DNA from 2 places in the Streptomyces sp. NBC_01506 genome. Region 1 is predicted to be linked to the other one. Evidence: riboswitches for the same ligand, from Rfam matches in the RefSeq annotation. Region 1 holds a riboswitch; the other holds the start of a gene.
The links. A riboswitch is a leader RNA that binds a small molecule or an ion and turns the genes downstream of it on or off. The one in region 1 is predicted to bind glycine.

Region 1 (7,027 bases):
CCTCACCGCGCTGGAGTTCGGCCTCGTTCGGTGCGACTTCCCGTTCGGTCACCGCCGATGCCACGACCACATGGTCGGCGTAGGTCACCCAGTCCTCGGCCGTCTGACTGGGCAGGCGGTCCGAGGCGTGGCCCATGACCACATCGCCGCCGGTCCGCTGGGTACGGGCCTCGGTCGTCGGCTCGTCGGGAGGGCTGATGAGGGCGGCGGTGACCACAGCGGTGAGTGTCGCTCCCGCTACGGAGGCCGCGATACGTGCTAGGCGTCGCACAGGTCCTCCTCAGAAGGCACCGTTGATGTTTTCACGGTTGTTGGCGCCGAGCCCGGTGTTGTCGCCCACCGGTACGGTGAGACATCCGAGCCGGCTGTCGGTGTTGAGCAGCAGGGGACTCGCCCGGTTGCCGTGGACGAGTCCGATCGCGTGGCCCGTCTCGTGGCAGGCCAGACCGCGTGTGTAGTAACCGGGGCCGCGAAAGCGGACATATTGTTGATCGCACTCGAAAAGCGAACCGTCAACCGCGTCGTTGCACCAGGTGACGGCGTCCGCGGTGGAAGGGACGCTGGCGTCGCATTCCTGGTAGATGATGTCCGTCTCGGCCCCACCGCTGAATTCCGGCGACGAGTCGTAGCCGACGGTGAGATCAGTGGGCCGGTAATCACTGTTCATCGTCGCGTTCACCGCGGCCTTGTCGCCCGACTCCAGCTCGCACGTGGGGCCGTTGCTGTCCATGTAGTAGCTGACCTGGGCGTTGTCCGTGCGGCAACTGATGGAGCCGTTGCCGCCCACCGGGTCGTTGTAGCAGGCGAGCGTGTTGTTGTTCGTCGGGTGCATGTTGTCGGTGGTCGCCGCCCACGCCACTCCCGCGGCGATTCCCAGCGCGAGTGTGGTGAGAACACCTGCGAGCGTCAGCGCCGCGCGTCGGCGTCTTGACTTTCCTTGAGGATTGGGCACACGTGTCCCTTCTCTTTTATGCTGTCACTGGAGTGAGTGTTCGTACCTCGCGGGAATTCCTAACATCTTTCGGCTTATGGCGCATCAATTACCACATAGGTGGAATTGTGAAATCCGCTTTTTGTGGTGGTTGGGCGTCATATGCGCACAGAGGCGCCGGCCCTCCGCGTCCCGGTGAGGCTGTTCCTCAGCACTCGATGATGTTCACCGCGAGCCCGCCCCGCGCGGTCTCCTTGTACTTGACCGACATGTCGGCGCCGGTCTCCTTCATCGTCTTGATGACCTTGTCCAGGGACACCTTGTGGCTGCCGTCGCCGCGCAGCGCCATCTTGGCAGCCGTCACCGCCTTGACCGCCGCCATGCCGTTGCGCTCGATGCACGGGATCTGTACGAGGCCGCCGACCGGGTCGCAGGTGAGGCCGAGATTGTGCTCCATGCCGATCTCGGCGGCGTTCTCGACCTGTTCGGGGCTGCCGCCCAGGACCTCCGCGAGCGCGCCCGCCGCCATCGAGCAGGCCGAGCCGACCTCGCCCTGACAGCCGACCTCGGCGCCCGAGATGGACGCGTTCTCCTTGAAGAGCATGCCGATCGCGCCCGCCGCCAGCAGGAAGCGGACGATGTCGTCGTCCCTCTCGGCGTCCGTGTGGCCGGCCGCGGCGAAGTTCAGGTAGTAGTGCAGCACCGCCGGGATGATGCCCGCGGCGCCGTTGGTGGGGGCGGTGACGACCCGCCCGCCCGCCGCGTTCTCCTCGTTGACCGCCATCGCGTAGAGGGTGATCCACTCCATCGCGCGGGCCGCCGGGTCACCCTCGGCGCGCAGTTGCCGGGCCGAATTCGCCGCGCGGCGGCGGACCTTGAGGCCGCCGGGCAGGATGCCCTCGCGCGCCATACCGCGCGACACGCACGCCCGCATGGCCTCCCAGATCTCCAGCAGACCCTCGCGGATCTCGGTCTCCGTACGCCACGCCTTCTCGTTCTGGAGCATCAGCGCGGAGATCGAGAGCCCGGTCTCGCGGGCCAGCCGCAGCAGTTCGTCACCGCTGCGGAAACGGTACGTCAGCACCGTGTCGTCCAGTTTGATGCGGTCCTCGCCCACGGCGTCCTCGTCCACGACGAAGCCGCCGCCGACCGAGTAGTACGTCTTCTCCAGGAGGATGGCGCCGTCGGAGTCGTACGCGCGGAGCGTCATGCCGTTCGCGTGGTACGGCAGCGCCTTGCGCCGGTGCAGGATCAGGTCCGCGTCGAAGTCGAAACCGATCTCGTGCATCCCGAGCAGACTGATCCGCCCGCCGGTGCGGATGGCCTCCACCCGGGCGTCGGCGGACTCGATGTCGACCGTACGGGGGGACTCGCCCGTCAGGCCCAGCAGGACCGCTTTGGGGGTGCCGTGGCCGTGGCCGGTGGCGCCGAGCGAGCCGAACAGCTCGGCCCGTACGGAGGCGGTGTGGGCCAGCAGGCCCTCGTTCTTCAGCCGCCGGGCGAAGAGACCCGCCGCGCGCATGGGGCCGACCGTATGGGAGCTGGACGGGCCGATGCCGATCGAGAAGAGGTCGAAGACCGAGATGGCCACGGTGGGACTCCTTGTTGGTAGACGCCGTTGTCTGCCGGGGTGGTGCAGAAACCGCATATACAGGGTGTAACGGTACGGGGCACCGCGCGCGCCGGTCGGGCGCGCGCGGTGCCGCCACGGCCTACAGGCCGGGGTACAGCGGGTGCTTCGCCGCCAGCGCCGTCACGCGTGCCGCCAGGGCGTCGCGGTCGAACTCGGGCTTCAGCGCCGCCGCGATGACGTCCGCGACCTCGGTGAAGTCCTCGACGGTGAAGCCGCGGGTGGCCAGCGCCGGGGTGCCGATCCGCAGGCCGGAGGTGACCATCGGCGGGCGCGGGTCGTTCGGGACGGCGTTGCGGTTGACCGTGATGCCGATCTCGTGCAGCCGGTCCTCGGCCTGCTGACCGTCCAGCTCCGAGTTCCGCAGGTCGACCAGGACCAGATGCACGTCCGTACCGCCGGACAGGACCGAGACACCGACCTTCGTGACGTCGTCCTGGACCAGGCGCTCGGCGAGGATCCGGGCGCCGTCCAGCGTGAGCTGCTGGCGCTCCTTGAACTCGTCGGTCGCCGCGACCTTGAACGACACCGCCTTCGCCGCGATGACATGCTCCAGCGGACCACCCTGCTGCCCCGGGAAGACCGCCGAGTTGATCTTCTTGGCCAGCTCCTTGGTGGACAGGATCACGCCACCGCGCGGGCCGCCCAGGGTCTTGTGCGTGGTCGTGGTGACGACGTGCGCGTGCGGCACCGGGTTGGGGTGCAGGCCCGCGGCGACCAGACCGGCGAAGTGCGCCATGTCGACCATCAGATACGCGTCGACCTCGTCGGCGATCCGGCGGAACGCGGCGAAGTCGAGCTGACGCGGATACGCGGACCAGCCGGCCACGATGAGCTTCGGGCGCGACTCCTTGGCCAGGCGCTCGACCTCGGCCATGTCGACCTGACCGGTCTTGTCGTCCACGTGGTAGGCGACCACGTTGTAGAGCTTGCCGGAGAAGTTGATCTTCATGCCGTGGGTGAGATGACCGCCGTGGGCCAGGTTCAGGCCCATGATCGTGTCGCCGGGCTTGAGCAGCGCGAACATCGCCGCGGCGTTGGCCTGCGCGCCGGAGTGCGGCTGCACGTTGGCGTGCTCGGCGCCGAACAGCGCCTTCACCCGGTCGATCGCGATGTTCTCGATCACGTCGACGTGCTCACAGCCGCCGTAGTAGCGGCGACCCGGATAGCCCTCGGCGTACTTGTTGGTCAGGACGGAGCCCTGCGCCTCCATGACGGCGACCGGAGCGAAGTTCTCCGACGCGATCATTTCGAGCGTCGACTGCTGGCGGTGGAGTTCGGCGTCGACAGCGGCGGCGACGTCGGGGTCGAGCTCGTGGAGAGAGGAGTTGAGGAGCGACTTCGAAGACATCACAGTCCCTGGGGTCTCAGTTGCCGGAGAATTCCGTGTACGCGTCGGCGGAGAGCAGGTCCTCCGGCTCCTGTGCGACGCGTACCTTGAACAGCCAGCCGCCCTCGAAGGGTGCGGAGTTCACCAGCGAGGGGTCGTCCACGACGTCCTGGTTCGCCTCGGTGACCTCGCCCGTCACGGGGGAGTACAGGTCGCTGACCGACTTGGTCGACTCCAGCTCGCCGCAGGTCTCGCCCGCGGTCACCGTGTCACCGACCGAGGGGAGCTGGGCGTACACGACGTCGCCGAGGGCGTTCGCCGCGAACTCCGTGATACCGACCGTCGACACGCCGTCATCGGCGGCCGACAGCCACTCGTGCTCCTTGCTGTAGCGAAGCTGCTGGGGGTTGTTCATGTCGTGAATTCTCCTGTACGCGGGGGAGTGGTGGTGAACAGGTGTCTTGCCCAGTGAGATACGGGCGCGGTACCGGCGAGATGCAGGCGCGGTACCGGGGAGTTACCTCTGCCGCTTGTAGAAGGGCAGCGCGACGACGTCGTACGGCTCGATCGAGCCCCGGATGTCGACCCCGACGCCCGCCGTGCCCGCCGCGGCGTGCGCCGCGTCCACATAGGCCATCGCGATCGGCCGGCCCAGCGTCGGCGACGGTGCGCCCGAGGTGACATGGCCGACCACCTGACCGCCGGCCACCACCGGATAACCGGCGCGCGGCACCCGGCGGCCCTCGGCGACGAGCCCGACCAGTGTGCGCGGCGGCGCGCTCTCGGCGCGCTCGGCAGCCGCCTGAAGCGCCGTACGGCCCACGAAGTAGCCCTCCTTCTCGAACTTGACGACGCGACCGAGGCCCGCGTCGAAGGGCGTGAGACCGGTGGACAGCTCCTGCCCGTACAGCGGCATCCCGGCCTCCATACGAAGGGTGTCGCGGCACGAGAGCCCGGCCGGTACGAGTCCGTCCGACGCGCCCGCCGCCATCAGGGCCTGCCACAGCCCTTCCGCGTACCGGGGCTCCACGAACAGCTCGAAGCCGTCCTCACCCGTGTAGCCGGTACGGGCGATCAGCGCGGGCACCCCGGCGACGGTGCCGGGCAGCCCGGCGTAGTACTTGAGCCCGGCCAGATCGGCGTCGGTGAGCTGGGCGAGGATGCCCGGCGACCGGGGGCCCTGGACGGCGAGCAGCGCGTACGCGTCGCGGTCGTCGCGCACCTCGACGTCGAAGTCCGCGGCGCGGCCGGTCAGCTCGTCGAGCACCACCTGCGCGTTGGAGGCGTTCGCGACGATCATGAACTCGGGGGCGCCGTGGCTGTCGAGGCGGTACACGATCAGGTCGTCCAGGATCCCGCCGTCCTCCTGGCAGATCATGGTGTAGCGGGCACGGCCCACGGCGAGGGTGCCGATGTTGCCGACCAGCGCGTAGTCCAGCGCCTCGGCCGCCTGGGAGCCGGTGACGGTGATCTCGCCCATGTGGGAGAGGTCGAAGAGGCCGGCCTTCGTACGGACGGCCAGGTGCTCCTCACGCTCGCTGGCGTAGCGCAGCGGCATGTCCCAGCCCGCGAAGTCGGTCATCGTGGCGCCCAGTGAACGGTGCACGGCGTCGAGCGCGGTCAGGCGCGGGGCGTCGGGACCGGCCGCTTCGGGGGCGGGGGTGTGAGACGTATTGCTCATAGGTGTGGCTCCCAGGGCATGACAGAGAGGACGATCCTCCCCATCTGTCATCGGAACCTGAGAGGTTCATCACGACGTGTACGTACACGTACGCATACGAAGGGTCGTGACTTGCACCTTGGGTGGAAGCGCCTGACGGCGATTCGCTTTTCAGATCTGCCTCGTCCGCGCGGTACTGGGCCTGAGAGATTCAAGGGAGGAACTTGCTCCTTCGGCGCCTGGCACCCACGGTGACAGGACTCTCCCGCGCGGATTCGAACGGCCGGTATGGAGTTGGCGCGCACATCATCGCACGCGTCGGCCTCCGTAGGGAGGGAGGGCGGGCGACGGGCACCGGGGGTCGGCCCGAGGGGGCCGACAGGGCCGCGATCAGCAAAACGCTTGTGCCGTATTACCGGTTCTTTACACTTCATGGGCAAGGGGACATCGGCCACGGCGATGGACCCGACAGGGGGAAGGCGATGACATTGCAGCGGTCCCGTGCAAGTGCGTACGCGACGACCGCGGGGGTGCCCGCCCGGCCGGAAGCGGTCCCCCGCAAGGCCCTGGCGGCCGTCCCGCCGGTGGTCCGCGATCTGCGGGAGCGGGGGCGGCGGGGGCCTCGGCGCCTGGCGTTCGGGGCCGGCGACGTGGTCGTCGTCTCGGGCCTGCCGGGCAGCGGGAAGTCCACACTGATCGGCCGCGCCGCCGCCGGCCGGGGGATCGACTCGCAGGACACCCGCGACCGCTGGGCGCGGCGGCTGCCCGAGCGGCTGCCGTACGCGGTCTACCGGCCGCTGGTGCGCCTCGCGCACTACGCGGGGCTGCGGCGTGCGCTGCGCTCCGGCGAGAGCGTCGTCGTGCACGACTGCGGCACCCAGGCGTGGGTACGGCGCTGGCTGGCGCGCGAGGCGCGGCGGCGCGGCAGGAAGCTGCATCTCGTTCTGCTGGACGTGACGCCCAGGACCGCCCGCGCGGGCCAGCGCGAGCGCGGGCGCGGGGTGTCCGGGTACGCCTTCGCGCGCCACCGGCGCGCGGTGGGCCGGCTTGTCGCGGACGCGGAGGCGGGGCGGCTCCCGGCGGGCTGCGCGTCGGCGGTCCTGCTGGACCGCGACGCGGCGGGCGCGCTGACGGGGATCGACTTCCCGGTGACGTGACCGGGGCCGGCGCATGTTCTCGATCGCCGGACGGGCCGCACCTGCGGCCCGTCCGGCGATTGAGTCCACACCCACCACCGGCGTTAGGGTTTCCCGCGGTACGCGGCGCGGATTCGGGGAGACTTGAGTGAACACAGCATGGCCCGGCAACGAGCTGGAAGAAGTGCTCGCCGCCTCGATCGGGAACGCCTCGGCGGGCGGGCGGCTGGTCGAGGTCCTCGGCCGCAGCCGGCTCTGGGTGCCACTGCCCAACGGCGGCGGACCCGACAGCCCCGGCCTCGATCTGCCCACCATGGAGATCGAGGGCGTGCCGTACGTC
Region 2 (7,027 bases), 5.4 Mb from region 1:
GTCCCTGGACACCACCGGAGGGGTGCGGCTGCTGGGGGTGGGCGTGACGGGGCTGACCGACTACACGCAGGAGGATCTGTTCGCGCAGGCGGCGGCCGACGCGGATGCGGGGGGTGCGGGAGTCGTTCATGAGCCGGACGAGCCCGAGGCGCCGCTGCCGCAGGCCGACGCGGAGCCGGTCGCGGAGCGGCACTGGCCCGCCGGGCACGACGTGCGTCATGCCGAGTTCGGCGCGGGGTGGGTGCAGGGAAGTGGCGTGGGGCGGGTCACCGTACGGTTCGAGGAGCCCACGTCGGTGGTGCCGGGGCGGGTGCGGACCTTCCGTACGGACGATCCTGACCTGGCGCTTTCGGAGCCGCTGCCCTTGGTCGCGCCGCGGTCCTTGTGAGGGGCCGGGTCGGGATCGCCGGGCCCGTCCGGCGGCCGGTTCGTCCTCAAGCGCCGGGCGGGCTTGGGTGGTCCGCTCGGCGGCGTGGTGTCCTCAAGCGCCGGGCGGGCTTCAAGGGTCCGTCTGGCGGGGTGTTCTTCTAGTCGCCGGACGGGCTCGGGTTGTCATGGCCCGCCACATGGCCGAAGTCGCGGTCGGGTCGGCGGGGCGGGGTTTCCGGGGCCGCCGGTTCCGGGAGATCCAACTGGTAGTGGTGGTAGAGCTGGACCTCCTGGTCGGGGGAGAGATGGCGGCCGACACCGAAGTCGGGGGCGCCCTTGATCAGGGCGCGTTCGTACGGGACGTGCAGGGTCTCGTTGCGGTAGGTGCTGGGCGCCAGGGGCACGAACGCGTCCCGGCTGAACAGCCCCGTCCGTACCGCCGCCCACTCCGGTACGCCCGTCGCATCGTCCAGATACACTTCGTCGACGGTGCCGATCTTGTGCCCGTCGCGGTCGTACGCCTTGCGGCCGATCAGGCTCCGCGGATCGATGTCGGTCTGCACGGTCCCTCCAACTGGTCGCACCTGCTCCCTTACCCTACGAAAGGGCACATCCGGGGTATCGGCCACTCGAGCCCCATGGCGAGACCTCGCTGGTAGGCTGGCCAGTGGCTGTCGACCCCGTGCGGGAGAGCCGTCCGGTGAGACTGCCGGAGGCGCCGAAGGAGCAAATCCTCCCCGGAAACTCTCAGGCCCCCGTACCGCATGGACGAGGTCACTCTGGAAAGCAGAGCAGGTGTCGGACGGCATCGGCTCTCACCGACGGTGAAAGCCGGCCCGCCTCGCGGTGGACCGGTGAAACTCTCAGGTTGATGTGACAGAGGGGGAGGCCCCGTCCGGGCATGCGTGTATCGGTGCCCCTCGCAGGTCGCGCCAGACCAGGAGGACCTCCCCTTATGACAGCTCACCGCACGCCACTCTCCCAACTGGAGCGAGGCATCCCCTTCGAGCGGCGCCATGTCGGCCCCGACGCCGCCGCGCAGGCGAAGATGCTCGCGCAGGTCGGCTACGGCTCGCTCGACGAGCTGACCGCCGCCGCCGTGCCCGACGTGATCAAGAGCGCCGAGGCCCTGCGGCTGCCCGCCGCGCGCACCGAGGCCGAGGTGCTGGCCGAGCTGCGGTCCCTCGCCGACCGCAACAAGGTCCTCGCCCCGATGATCGGTCTCGGCTACTACGGCACGTTCACGCCGCCGGTGATCCTGCGCAACGTGATGGAGAATCCGGCCTGGTACACCGCGTACACGCCGTACCAGCCCGAGATCTCCCAGGGCCGCCTGGAGGCCCTGCTCAACTTCCAGACCGTCGTGGCCGATCTGACCGGTCTGCCGACGTCCGGAGCCTCCCTGCTGGACGAGGGCACGGCCGCCGCCGAGGCCATGGCGCTCGCCCGCCGCGTCGGCAAGGTGAAGGACGGCGTCTTCCTGGTCGACGCCGACGCGCTGCCGCAGACCGTCGCCGTGATCCGCACCCGGGCCGAACCGGCCGGTGTCGAAGTCGTCGTCGCCGACCTGGCCGACGGAATCCCCGCCGAGGTGGCCGAGCGCGGTGCCTTCGGCGTACTCGTCCAGTACCCGGGCGCCTCCGGTGCCGTACGGGACATCAAGCCCGTCATCGACCAGGCGCACGGACTCGGCGCCGTCGTCACCGTCGCCGCCGACCTGCTGGCCCTCACGCTGCTCACCTCACCCGGTGAGCTGGGCGCGGACATCGCCGTCGGCACCACCCAGCGGTTCGGCGTCCCCATGGGCTTCGGCGGACCGCACGCCGGATTCATGGCCGTACGTGAGAAGTTCGCCCGCAGCCTGCCCGGCCGGCTCGTCGGGGTCTCCGTGGACGCGGACGGCAACAAGGCGTACCGCCTGGCGTTGCAGACCCGCGAGCAGCACATCCGGCGCGAGAAGGCCACCAGCAACATCTGCACCGCTCAGGTGCTGCTCGCCGTGATGGCCGGAATGTACGCCGTCTACCACGGTCCCGACGGGCTGCGCGCGATCGCCGAGCGCACCCACCGCTTCGCCACCGTCCTCGCCGACGGTCTGCGCGCCGGTGGCGTCGAGATCGTCCACGACGCCTACTTCGACACGCTGACGGTACGGGTCCCGGGCCGGGCCGCCGACGTGGTGGCCGCCGCCCGCGAGGGCGGGGTCAACCTCCGCCAGGTCGACGCCGACCTCGTCTCGCTCGCCTGCGACGAGACCACCGGGCGCGCCCAACTCGCCGCCGTATGGACCGCCTTCGGCGTCAAGGGCGACATCGAGGCCCTGGACGCCGCGTCGCGCGACGCGCTGCCGGACTCCCTGCTGCGCTCCGACGACTACCTCAGCCACCCGGTGTTCCACCAGCACCGCTCCGAGACCGCGATGCTGCGCTATCTGCGCCGACTCGCCGACCGGGACTACGCGCTGGACCGCGGCATGATCCCCCTCGGCTCCTGCACCATGAAGCTCAACGCCACCACCGAGATGGAGCCGGTGACCTGGCCGGAGTTCGCCGCGCTGCACCCCTTCGCGCCGGCCGACCAGGCGCGCGGCTATCTCACGCTGATCCGCGAGCTGGAGGAGCGCCTGGCGGAGGTCACCGGCTACGACGCGGTGTCCCTCCAGCCCAACGCGGGCTCCCAGGGCGAACTGGCCGGGCTGCTGGCCGTACGGGCCTACCACCGCGCCAACGGCGACACCGGCCGCACCGTCTGTCTCATCCCGTCCTCCGCGCACGGGACGAACGCCGCCAGCGCCGTCATGGCCGGGATGAAGGTCGTCGTCGTGCAGACCCGCGAGGACGGCGACGTCGACGTCGAGGACCTGCGCGCCAAGATCGAGCGGTACGGCGACGAGTTGGCCGTCCTGATGGTCACCTACCCCTCCACGCACGGGGTGTTCGAGGAGCACATCACCGACATCTGCGCGGCCGTGCACGACGCCGGCGGTCAGGTGTACGTCGACGGCGCGAACCTCAACGCGCTGGTGGGGCTGGCGAAGCCGGGCCGGTTCGGCTCGGACGTGTCGCATCTGAATCTGCACAAGACCTTCTGCATCCCGCACGGCGGCGGCGGCCCCGGTGTCGGCCCGGTCGGCGTACGCGCCCACCTGGCGCCGTATCTGCCCAACCACCCGCTCCAGCCCGCCGCGGGACCCGCCACGGGCGTCGGACCGGTCTCGGCGGCCCCCTGGGGCTCGGCCGGGATACTGCCGATCTCCTGGGCCTACGTACGGCTGATGGGCGGCGAGGGCCTGAAGCGCGCCACCCAGGTCGCCGTACTGGCCGCCAACTACATCGCCAAGCGACTGGAGCCGCACTTCCCGGTCCTGTACGCGGGGCCGCACGGGCTCGTGGCCCACGAGTGCATCGTGGATCTGCGTCCGCTGTCGAAGGCGACCGGCGTCAGTGTCGACGACATCGCCAAGCGGCTCATCGACTACGGGTTCCACGCCCCGACCATGTCGTTCCCGGTGGCGGGCACGCTGATGATCGAGCCCACCGAGAGCGAGGATCTCGCCGAACTGGACCGGTTCTGCGAGACGATGATCGCGATCCGCGCCGAGATCGAGAAGGTCGCGTCGGGCCAGTGGCCGGCGGACGACAATCCGCTGCGCAACGCCCCGCACACGGCCGCCGCGCTGGGCGGGGAGTGGGAGCACGCGTACAGCCGTCAGGAGGCGGTCTTCCCGGCCGGGGTCTCGGCGGCCGACAAGTACTGGCCGCCGGTCCGCCGGATCGACGGGGCGTTCGGTGACCGCAATCTCGTGTGCTCGTGCCCGCCGCTGGACGAGTACGACAACTGACGCACGGCGTACGGCCGTCGGGCCGGGCGGACGCGGACAGGGCGCGGACGGACCGCGTACCGGGGCCGGTTCGAGACCGGTCCGGGCTGGGACGTACCTGCCGTACATGCGTCGGGGCCGGTGCGGAGTGAAGTCTCCGGGCCGGCCCCCTTCGTACGGACCGCGTCAGGCCGCCGTCATCACCTGTTCGGTGCCGGACGGCCGGTGCGGAGCGATGATCTGGCCGTCGGGCAGCAGCTCACCGGTGTCCTCGAAGAGCAGGACGCCGTTGCACAGCAGGCTCCAGCCCTGCTCCGGATGGTGAGCCGCGAGCCGGGCGGCCTCCCGGTCGGCTGAGTCGGCTGTCGGGCAGGCTGGCTGGTGCTGGCACATGGGTGGGTTCTCTCGCTGCGTCGTGGTGAGTGTCCTGCGGCTCGATGTGTTCATGGCCGCCCCCCGGTTTCTGTTGGTCCGTACCCCAGTGTTGCCCCACGGGCGTCGTTCCGCAGGGATTTCGCGGCAGCGCTCGTCTCTGCCTAAGGACGTGTCACCCACCCGGACGGTTCAGCCCAACTGGGGCGTCATTTCGGGTGGTTCGGGGTGACCCATCGGGACTAGTCCACCTCCGTCGCTCCCTGTCCGGCGCGGGTCAGCGCACTGCCCCGTGACCGATGTGGGTCACGGGGCAGTGTAAGGCGCGTGGGGCGGTCGGGAGGCGGTCCGGACGTCGGCGGTCCGGTGAACGGACCGCGGGCACCGCTCAGGCGGGGGCGGTCAGCAGCGGTCCCGACGAGGCGGCGGACGCCGCCGGCCGACCCGAGGTCAGTCGCAGGCCCATCATCGGGAGCAGGTCGGCGACACGGTGCGGCCGGTGGGCCACGATGCCGGGCGGGGCGGGCGCGAGGGGGATCAGGAGATCCGCCGGGGCCGGAGCGCCGGCGGAGCCGTCCGCCTCGATGTCCTGGTGCAGCCAGAGCGTGAGCATGTAGAGCCCCGGCACCGAGAGCAGGCGTGGCTGGTACGGGGACTTCAGCGTCTCGGCCTGACGCAGAGCCCGCTGGGTGGATGAGATGTAGGGGCCCTCGAAGAAGCGCGAGAACGCCCAGCCGTCCGGGGTGAGCATCGTGTCGGCCGCCGCGACGGCGCGATCGCCGCTGTGGATCAGGAAGCGCCAGCCGGCCAGCCGGGTCTGTGGCGCGTCACTGCTCGGGGCGATCTGTTCGAGTACGTGTACCGGAAGGGGCAGTTCGGGGCTCAACGGTCCCTGGACGGACCGGAGAGCGGGTGTACGGGCCTCGCGCACGGCGGTGGGAGAACCGAGTGCCGCGAGGACGCTGCGCAGGGCGGGCGCTGGAGCCAGGGGGACATGCAGCGGCATGGTGGGTTGCCTCTCGCTCAGTAGGCACAGTGAAGCGTCGGTGGTGCGGAGTGCGGGTGCAGACGTCGCTGTCGGCGCGCGTGGGTCGAACGTGGTCAGAGGAGGGCCCAAGGCCGTGGCCGGGCTCCGACTCTCTGCCTGGTTCGCACACAGTTTATACGATGCGTGTTCACAGAATGTTTCTGCTAGCTGTCGCACGCATTGCGTACAAGGCGGTATCCGGTCCATCTTGCGCGGAATCGTCATCGATGAACCGCGAGATGAGCGGTGAACGCAGGCTTGTGGCCTGGGATGATTCGGCTGGAGCGGTAGGCCGAAACTCGTCACCGTTTTCACGGCCCCGACGGAAAGTGAATTTGCTCACTACCTCATGCCGAAGGAATGTGCCGCGAGGTCGCTCACCCCACTCTACCGGGCGCGGCGTGCAAACGGGGCGTTATGGATCACTCAGTCTGGGCACTATCGATCGTGAAGCGCCGCACGGGGCCGCCGGGGCGCCGAGATGAAGGAGGAACCCTCCGATGGGGGAGAAGGTCGAATCGGGCGGTATCGGCCTGTCCGATCGGCAGAAATACCGCAGGAAGCTCCAGCAGTGCCTCGCGGTGCTGGGGCGGCTCCTGGGGGAGAAACGGTTCGACCGGCCCCGGAATCTGATGGGTCTGGAGATCGAGCTGAATCTCGTCGGCTCCGACGGGATGCCCCGCATGATGAATGCGGAAGTGCTTGAGCGGATCGCCAGTCGGGATTTCCAGACGGAACTCGGAATGTTCAATCTGGAAGTGAATATCGCTCCGCACCGGCTCGGCGGACGTGTTCTCGACCAGCTCGCGGAAGAACTGCGTACGGGTCTCGGATATGCCCATCGCAAAGCGAATGAGGTCGACGCCGGGATCGTGATGATCGGCATTCTGCCGACGCTCTCGCTCGATGACGTGGTCTCGACGAACCTCTCCGACGCGGACCGCTACACACTTCTCAACGACCAGATGGTGGCCGCGCGGGGCGAGGATTTCGCGCTCGACATCGACGGGGTCGAACGGCTCTCCTGCAGTTCACCCTCCATCGCGCCCGAAGCCGCCTGTACGTCCGTGCAGTTGCATCTCCAGGTCACCCCCGACCGTTTCGCCGACGTATGGAACGCGGCGCAGTGCGTCGCCGCCGTACAGATCGCCATGGGCGCCAACGCGCCTTTCCTGTTCGGGAAAGAGCTGTGGCGCGAGTCCCGGCCGCCGCTGTTCCTCCAGGCGACCGACACCCGGCCGCCGGAGCTCCAGGCGCAGGGCGTGCGGCCCCGGACCTGGTTCGGCGAGCGCTGGATCGACTCCGCGTACGACCTCTTCGAGGAGAATCTGCGCTACTTCCCGCCGCTGCTGCCGATGAGCGACGAGGAGGATCCGCTCCAGGTCCTGGACGGCGGCGGTACGCCGCGCCTCGCGGAGCTGGTGCTGCACAACGGCACC

Region 2: another riboswitch for glycine. It lies ahead of gcvP (aminomethyl-transferring glycine dehydrogenase); the one in region 1 lies ahead of gcvT (glycine cleavage system aminomethyltransferase GcvT).

What each region holds. Positions count from the first base shown of each region.
Region 1 covers NZ_CP109422.1:2,609,555-2,616,581, reverse strand. Annotated here, with positions in the region: gene OG329_RS11025 (hypothetical protein) at 1-271, opposite strand, end outside; gene OG329_RS11020 (hypothetical protein) at 281-952, opposite strand; gene OG329_RS11015 (L-serine ammonia-lyase) at 1,140-2,522, opposite strand; gene glyA (serine hydroxymethyltransferase) at 2,644-3,912, opposite strand; gene gcvH (glycine cleavage system protein GcvH) at 3,929-4,306, opposite strand; gene gcvT (glycine cleavage system aminomethyltransferase GcvT) at 4,409-5,572, opposite strand; glycine riboswitch at 5,733-5,829, opposite strand; gene OG329_RS10995 (AAA family ATPase) at 6,034-6,708, shown strand; gene OG329_RS10990 (enhanced serine sensitivity protein SseB) at 6,836-7,027, shown strand, end outside.
Region 2 covers NZ_CP109422.1:8,050,668-8,057,694, forward strand. Annotated here, with positions in the region: gene OG329_RS36135 (DNA polymerase IV) at 1-388, shown strand, start outside; gene OG329_RS36140 (PRC-barrel domain-containing protein) at 528-932, opposite strand; glycine riboswitch at 1,045-1,142, shown strand; gene gcvP (aminomethyl-transferring glycine dehydrogenase) at 1,325-4,210, shown strand; gene OG329_RS36150 (DUF5999 family protein) at 4,376-4,582, opposite strand; gene OG329_RS36155 (hypothetical protein) at 4,950-5,567, opposite strand; gene OG329_RS36160 (glutamate--cysteine ligase) at 6,089-7,027, shown strand, end outside.